DNA from 2 places in the Micromonospora sp. NPDC049107 genome. Region 2 is predicted to be linked to the other one. Evidence: riboswitches for the same ligand, from Rfam matches in the RefSeq annotation. Region 2 holds a riboswitch; the other holds the start of a gene.
The links. Region 2 has a riboswitch for S-adenosylmethionine ahead of AB0B55_RS18650 (aminotransferase class V-fold PLP-dependent enzyme). Riboswitches for the same ligand answer to the same signal wherever they lie in the genome.
Positions count from the first base shown of each region.

Region 1 (3,608 bases), on a different contig from region 2:
GCTGCTGACCGCCGGAGAGCTGCGCGGGCCGGGCGTCGGCCTTGCCGGCGAGCCCCACCAGCTCCAACTGCGCGCGGGCGACCTGGACCGCCTCGTCCTGGCCGAGCTTGCGCAGTCGGCGCAGCGCCAGCGTGACGTTGCGCAGCACGCTCAGGTGCGGAAAGAGGTTGAACTGCTGGAACACCATGCCGACCCGCTGGCGTAGCGCGTCCGGGTCGTCCCGCAGCACGCTGCGTCCGTCCAGCAGCACGTCGCCGCGGTCGGGTTCGATGAGGCGGTTGAGCGTACGCAGCAGGGTGGACTTGCCCGAACCGGACGGTCCGATCACGCAGGCCGTCGCGCCGCGGGGCACGGTCAGGTCGACGCCGCGCAGCACGCGGTTCGGCCCGAAGGCCAGGTGGACGTCGCGCGCCTGCACGCTCACCGAGGTCGTGGTCATCGCCGGTCTCCCTGCGTCGTGGCGGGCAGCGCCGTGTCGTCGTCCTCGTCGTCCGGCGCGGTGGCCGGGCGGCCGTGGCGCAGCCGCCGGTCGATCCAGTTGACGAGGTGGGTCAGCGGGACGGTCAACGCCAGGTAGAACAGGCCCGCCAGCAGCAGCGCGGATTCGTTCCCGGTGGTGGCCGCGTAGTCCTGCCCGATCCGGAACAGCTCGCGCTGGCTGGCCACCAGGCCGAGGAAGTACACCAGACTGGAGTCCTTGATCAGCGCGATGAGCTGGTTGACCCAGGCGGGCAGCACCCGCCGGATGCCCTGCGGGATGATCACCAGCCGCATCGCGTCGGCCCAGGAGAAGCCGAGCGCCCGGGCGCCCTCAAGTTGGGCGGCCTCCACCGACTGGATGCCGGAGCGGAAGATCTCCCCGATGTACGCGGCGGCGATCAGCGACAGCGCGAGGATGCCCAGCGGGTACGGTTCCGGTCCCCAGACCCGCATGCCCAGCGGCGCCAACCCGACGCCGATCAGCAGGATCGTCGCCGCGGCCGGCAGCCCTCGGAACACGTCCGTGTAGACGCGCGCCGGCCAGCGTAGCCACCGACTGCGGGAGATGCCGGCCACGGCCAGCAGCAGACCCAGCACCGTGCCGAGCAGGGCGGCGGAGACCGCCAGGATCAGCGTGTTGGGCAGCCCGACGGTCAGCATCTCGGGCAACGCCTCGCGCATCGCGTCGACGTCGAAGAACGTTTCCCAGAGGGTGCTCAACGGATCCATCGTTCGCCTCTCCTGCCGCCCTGCTCGCTCGTCACCGCCGGCCGCTCAGGAGGCGGCCGACGCGGACGCCGACGGTTGCGCCGACCCCGGACGCGGACGGGGCTGTCGCCTTGCCGCTGCCCGGCTTGAAGTCCGCCGGGATCGGCCGGCCCGGGTAGTACTGCGCCTGCAACCGGCTCCAGGTGCCGTCGGCGATGACCTCGTCGAGGGCCTTGTTCAGCGCCTCGCGCAGCTTGTCGCTGCCCTTGGCGACGGCGTACGCGGTCGGCGCCGGGCTGAGCTGCTTGGCCGCCACGGTGATCTTGCCGTTGCTGTCGGCGGCGGACTTCTCGCCGATCTCGGCCGGTGCGATCCAGGCGTCGGCCGTGCCCGCCTTGAGCTGGTTGATCGCGCCGTTGTAGTCCGGCACGCGGACCGGGTCGAGCTGCTTGCCGGTGGCGTAGTCGTCCTGGACGGTGCCCTGCACCACCACGACACGCTCGCCGGTGAGCTGGTCGAATCCCTTGATCGGCGAGCCGGCCGGCACGTCCAGCCCGAAGTAGCCGAAGTCGTACCCGTTGCCGAAGTCGACGGTCTTCTTGCGCGCCTCCGTGATGGTGATCGAGGAGCTGCCGACGTCGAACTTGTGGTTGTTGACCTGGGAGAGCAGCGCGGAGAAGTCGGTGCCGACGAACTCCACCTTCAGGCCGAGCTTGCCGGCCACGGCGGTCAGCAGGTCGTTGTCGAAGCCGGTGAACTTGCCGTCCTTGAGGTACACGTTGGGCGGGGCGTCGGTCAGCGTGCCGGCCCGCAGCACACCCGGCTGCGCCAGACCGTACGGGTTCCCGCCGCCACTCCCCGAAGAGTCACCTCCACCCGAGCAAGCACCCAGCAAACCAACGGTCAACAAAGAAACCCCAACAGCAACAAAACGAGAAGAAATACGCATAACTAACTCCAAAGGGATGCGTCGATCCCGTCGATCATGAAGTTATTGCCGCGACACGCCGGTCAGGCGGGCAACAACTTCATGATCGACGCGAAGAAGGGTGGGGCGGGGTGGGGAGGGGTCAGCGCTTTAGGCGGCGGTACACGCCGCGCTGCGCATTCGCATCAGGTCCACGTGGCGGCGCCGGGTCAGGGCCGGCGTACGCCGGACGGCCGGTGGCGTGGGGCTGAGGATGTGCATGCGGTCTCCCGGGTCTTGGTGCTGACCTGGGTGCCAGGCCACGCTTGCACCGACGTCCCGCCGGTGCCTGGTCTTCACCCGGGGCACCCCACCGCGGAGGAGGGTTGCCGGCCAGCGAGCCGGGGCTTCGCGCTGGCACTCATGACCTGCGCCGAGGCTAGCAGCAGCCACCGGTCGGTCGTCCAGCCGATATGACCACCCTCACCGGCCGCGACCCGCGCTCGGCGAGCCGGTCAGCCGGCGTGCACGTGGGGCCGGCGCGTCCGGTCCGGCTCCTGGCGGCGCAGGATCTCTCGGGTGACCGAGACGATCTCGCCCTGCCCGAACGCCAGGTAACGCAGCACGTTGCGGGCCGGGCCGCCCTCGGTCCACTCGAAGTAGATGTGGGGGCGGCGCGTGCTGCGGTCGCGGATCTCCAGCAGCAGCGCGGCCAGCGCGTTGGGCACCGAGGAGCTGGCCAGGCTGAGCACCGGGAAACGGTCGTGCGCCACGCTGCCGCGTACCAGCAACCCCGTCTCGAAGTCCGACGGATCGGTGACCCGGACCTCGACGAAGATCACGTCGCTGTCGTCGGGGAAGTCGTTGTCCGCCATGGTCTGGGCCAGCTTGTCGCGGTACTCCGCGAGGTCGCGGCGCTCCGGCTCGTGCGCGACCAGGCGGATGCGACGTCCGGAGCGCTCGTCGATCATCGCGCTCGCCAGCTCGTCGAGCTGGACGCGGTCGACCCGCAGCTCGAACGCCCGCGACACCCGCGACAGCGCCGACACCAGGATCATCGCGCCGATGAAGCAGGCGGCGATCTTCACGCCGTCGGGCCGCTCTGCCACGTTCGCCACGGTGGTGTAGACGAACGCCACCGTGATGACCCCGAACGCGACCGCGCGACCGCGCTGACGCCGCCGCCGCGCCGCGAGCGTCACGGCCGTCGCCGCCGAGGTGATCAACACCAGAACCCCGGTGGCGTACGCGCCGCCCTGCGCGTCGACGCTGGCGGAGAAAATGATCGTGATGAGGAACGCCACGCCGGTGAACACCAGGACCAGCGGCCGGACCGCGCGAGCCCACGTCGGCGCCATGCCGTAGCGGGGCAGATACCGGGGTACGAGGTTGAGCAGCCCGGCCATCGCGGACGCCCCCGCGAACCAGAGGATCGCGATGGTGGAGAGGTCGTAGACGGTGCCGAACACCCCGCCGAGATGCTGGTGGGCCAGGTAGGCCAGTGCCCGGCCGT
Region 1 is NZ_JBEZEC010000003.1:513,322-516,929, forward strand. Features, by position in the region: gene AB0B55_RS10595 (amino acid ABC transporter ATP-binding protein) at 1-439, opposite strand, end outside; gene AB0B55_RS10600 (amino acid ABC transporter permease) at 436-1,209, opposite strand; gene AB0B55_RS10605 (ABC transporter substrate-binding protein) at 1,241-2,005, opposite strand; SAM riboswitch class IV at 2,413-2,524, opposite strand; gene AB0B55_RS10610 (amino acid transporter) at 2,611-3,608, opposite strand, start outside.
Region 1: another riboswitch for S-adenosylmethionine. It lies ahead of AB0B55_RS10605 (ABC transporter substrate-binding protein); the one in region 2 lies ahead of AB0B55_RS18650 (aminotransferase class V-fold PLP-dependent enzyme).

Region 2 (3,608 bases):
CTGGCCACCCTGAGCGAGGCGATCGAGGGCGCCAAGGAGACCGCCACCCTGTCGCCGGCCCGCTGGCACCGCCGGGACGAACTCGTCCACTACGCGGAGGCGGCCGACCCGATCGACCGGGCGATGCGCAACTCCGGCACCCTGATCCGCCGGTCCGTCACCCTGATCGAGGACGACGAGCCGGTGCCCGACCCCATGCCGGACGCGATCGGCCACCTCGCCGAGTCGGTCCGGCTGCTCAAACACGAGTTCGCGGCGGGGGAGGAGCCGCAGAAGGCGCGGGAGCGGTCGCTGCGGGCCGTCAGCGAGGCCGGCCGCGCGTACGGGGAGGGGGTGGGCTTCTCCGGCAGCGTCGTGATCGCCCAGATCCGCACCACGGCCAGCGACCTGTTGGTGGCCTCCGGCATCGAGCAGGAGGAGGCGAACCGCTGCATCCGCACCTCCTTCGGGGACCAGGAGCGGCCGGTGGGTGAGCCCGCCGAGCCGGGCGACGCGCCGAAGCCACCCACCGCCCCGCCAGTCGGCTGAGAACGCGCCTCAGGCCAGCTCGGCGAGCGCCGCAAGGAGTCGGTCCACCTGGGCGGCGGTGCTGCCCAGGCCGATGCTGGCACGCAGCGCGGTCGGCGGCAGATCCCTCCGGCCGGTACGCGTGGCAGCCTCGTCGAGCAGCCGCCGGGCCAGCGGGTGGGCGCAGAACAACCCGTCCCGTACGCCGATGTGGTGCTCGGCGGCGAGCCGGGCGGCCACCGTGGCCGAGTCCTGGCCGGCGACCACGAACGACACGATGCCGACCCGGGGCGCGTCCGGGCCGAAGGTCCGCAACTCCACGACGTGCGGCAGGGCCGCGAGGCCGGCGCGGAGCCGGGCCAGCAACGCCTGCTCGCGGGCGGCGAGCGCGACCCGGTCGGCGTCGGTCAACGCCGCGCACACCGCCGCCAGCGCCACCGCGCCGAGCAGGTTGGGGGTGCCGCCCTCGTGCCGGGCCGGACCGGTCGTCCAGGTCACGTCGTGGGTGGCCGGCCCGACGTGGCTGGTGGCCCCTCCACCGGCGAGGTACGGCGGGGCCGCGTCCAGCCAGTCCGCCCGGCCGACGAGCACACCCGCGCCGAACGGGGCGTACAGCTTGTGGCCGGAGACGGCCAGGTAGTCCACGTCGAGCGTGCGCCTGTCGACTGGGACGTGCGGGGCGAGCTGCGCCGCGTCGAGGACGATCCGGGCGCCGTGCCGGTGGGCCACCCGGGCCAGTTCGGCGACCGGCCACAGCTCACCGGTCACGTTGCTCGCCCCGGTCACCGCGACCAGCACCGGCAGCGCGGGGTTGCTGTCGCGGCGCAGTTCGGTCAGCGCGGCGGCGAGATCGCGTACCGCCCCGGCCGGGTTGGCGGGTACCGGCAGGCGTACCGAGCCGCGCGGCCAGGGCAGCAGGTTCGCGTGGTGCTCACCGGCGAAGGTGACCACCGTCGTGCCGGCCGGCAACGACCGGGCCAGCAGGTTGAGCGCGTCCGTGGTGTTGCGGGTGAAGACCACGTGGTCATCGGCGCCCGCGCCGAGGAAGTCGCCGACGGTCTGCCGGGCCCGCTCGTAGGCCAGCGTGCAGCGCCGCGACAGCGCTCCCGCGCCCCGGTGCACGCTGGCGTACCAGGGCAGCAGTTCGGTGACCGCGTCGGCCGCGGCCCGCGCGCACGGCGCGGTGGCCGCGTAGTCGAGGTTGATCTCGCCGGGCACGCCCAGCACGTCGAGCGCCGCCGACGGCGGGGACGCGAGAGCGGGCAGGCTGGGCAGCGAGGGTACGAGGGTGACGGACACGCCGGAACCTCCGGGGTCAGGGACCCCGGGTATGGCATCGGGACGGGGTCCGCGCTTGCCCAGCACGCCGATCGGGCTGGGCCCGGTCATCACCCGGGGCACCCCACCGCGAACTCGACGAGGGTTGCCGGCCAGCAAGCCGGGGCTTGACGCTGGCGCTCGTGACCTGCCGGCAGCATAGCGGCTGTGGATGCGACCGGACCAGCCGGCGGGGGATGGCTACGCTGACCGCATGGCCGACACCCCGCCCGGTGCACCCCTGCCGTCGCCGCCGCACCCGCCCGCGGTTCCGCCCGCCGGCACGTCACCCGGGATGCCGCCGCGCCGCTTCGGCTGGCTGCGGTTCCTGGTGCTGGCCGGGGTGGTGCTGCTCATCGCCGCGTGCGCGGTCTTCATGGTCGTCCGCCTCGGTCAGTCGCTCGGCCTCGACGCGCTGCTCATCGGGGTGGGCGCCGCGATCCTGCCGGTTCCGGTGCTGGTCGCCTGCTTCCTCTGGCTCGACCGGTACGAACCGGAACCCCTGAAATACCTGGTCTTCTGCTTCGCCTGGGGGGCGTTCGTCTCCACCGCCGCCTCGCTGAACGTCAACGAGTTCGCCGCCGGACGATTCGCCGACTGGGGGCTGCCGGACGCGCTGACCGGCGTACTGGTGGCGCCGTTCATTGAGGAGTTGACCAAGGCGCTCGGCCCGATCCTGCTGCTGGTGTTCCGCCGCCGGGAGTGGTCCGGGATCACCGACGGCCTGGTCTACTGCGGGCTCTCCGCGGTCGGCTTCGCCATGGTGGAGAACATCCTCTACCTGGGCGGGTACGGCTACGCGGCCGGTGCCGACCGGTACGGCCCGGCGACCGGCACCCAACAGGTGATCGCCATCTTCATCGTGCGGATCCTCCTGTTCGGGTTCGCCCATCCCCTCTTCACCTCGATGACCGGCGTGGGGCTCGGCGTGGCCTCCCGGAGCGCCGACCGGCGGGTCCGGGTGCTGGCCCCGATCGCCGGCCTGCTGCTCGCGATGATGCTGCACGGCACGTGGAACCTGCTGCCGACGCTCACCCAGGCCACCGGCGAGGCCGTGATCATGCTGTACGGCTTCCTGGGCCTGATGGTGCCGGTGTTCTTCGGCGTGGTCGGGCTGGCCGTGTGGCTGCGCGCCTGGGAAGGGCGGCTCACCGAACGGACGCTGCCGGACTACGTACGCGCCGGCTGGTTGAGCCCACCGGAGGTGGCCGCCCTGAGCAGCCTGGGTCGTCGGCACGCCGCCCGGAGCTGGGCACGCCGCGTCGGCGGCGACGCCGGTGCGCGTGCCATGCGCGGGTACCAGCTCGCTGCGACGCGGCTGGCCCTGCTGCGGGACGGGACGCTGCGCGGTCTGGACCGTAAGCCGTCCGACCGGGAACGGACCGCCGTCGAGGAGCGGCAGCTCCTGGAGGCGATCACCGCGTACCGGTCGTACTTCGTGGGCCGCGACCCGCAGGCCCCGGTCGGTGTCTGGGACGGTAGCCAGTACCACCTGCGCTTTCCGGACGGCACGCAGCGATCGGTGTCCGCGCCCGACGAGCCGGTGGTGCCCATTCCGGTGGTGCTCGCCCCGCCGCCCCCGGTCGGCAACTATCCGCCGCCCGGTTGGCACGGCCTGCGCCCCGCCGCGCCGTGGCCGCCCGGTAACGCCTGAGCGCGGGCGGGCGGTCTCGCGGCGCGGCCGGCGGGGTCAGGTCATCAGGGTGGTGAGGAAGTCGCCGAGTCCCTGGGCCATGGCGATCAACGCCGCCCCGATCCCCTTGAACAACTGCGCCGCGCCGTCC
Region 2 is NZ_JBEZEC010000007.1:159,091-162,698, reverse strand. Features, by position in the region: gene AB0B55_RS18655 (FUSC family protein) at 1-528, shown strand, start outside; gene AB0B55_RS18650 (aminotransferase class V-fold PLP-dependent enzyme) at 538-1,782, opposite strand; SAM riboswitch class IV at 1,853-1,973, opposite strand; gene AB0B55_RS18645 (PrsW family intramembrane metalloprotease) at 1,997-3,478, shown strand; gene AB0B55_RS18640 (hypothetical protein) at 3,515-3,608, opposite strand, start outside.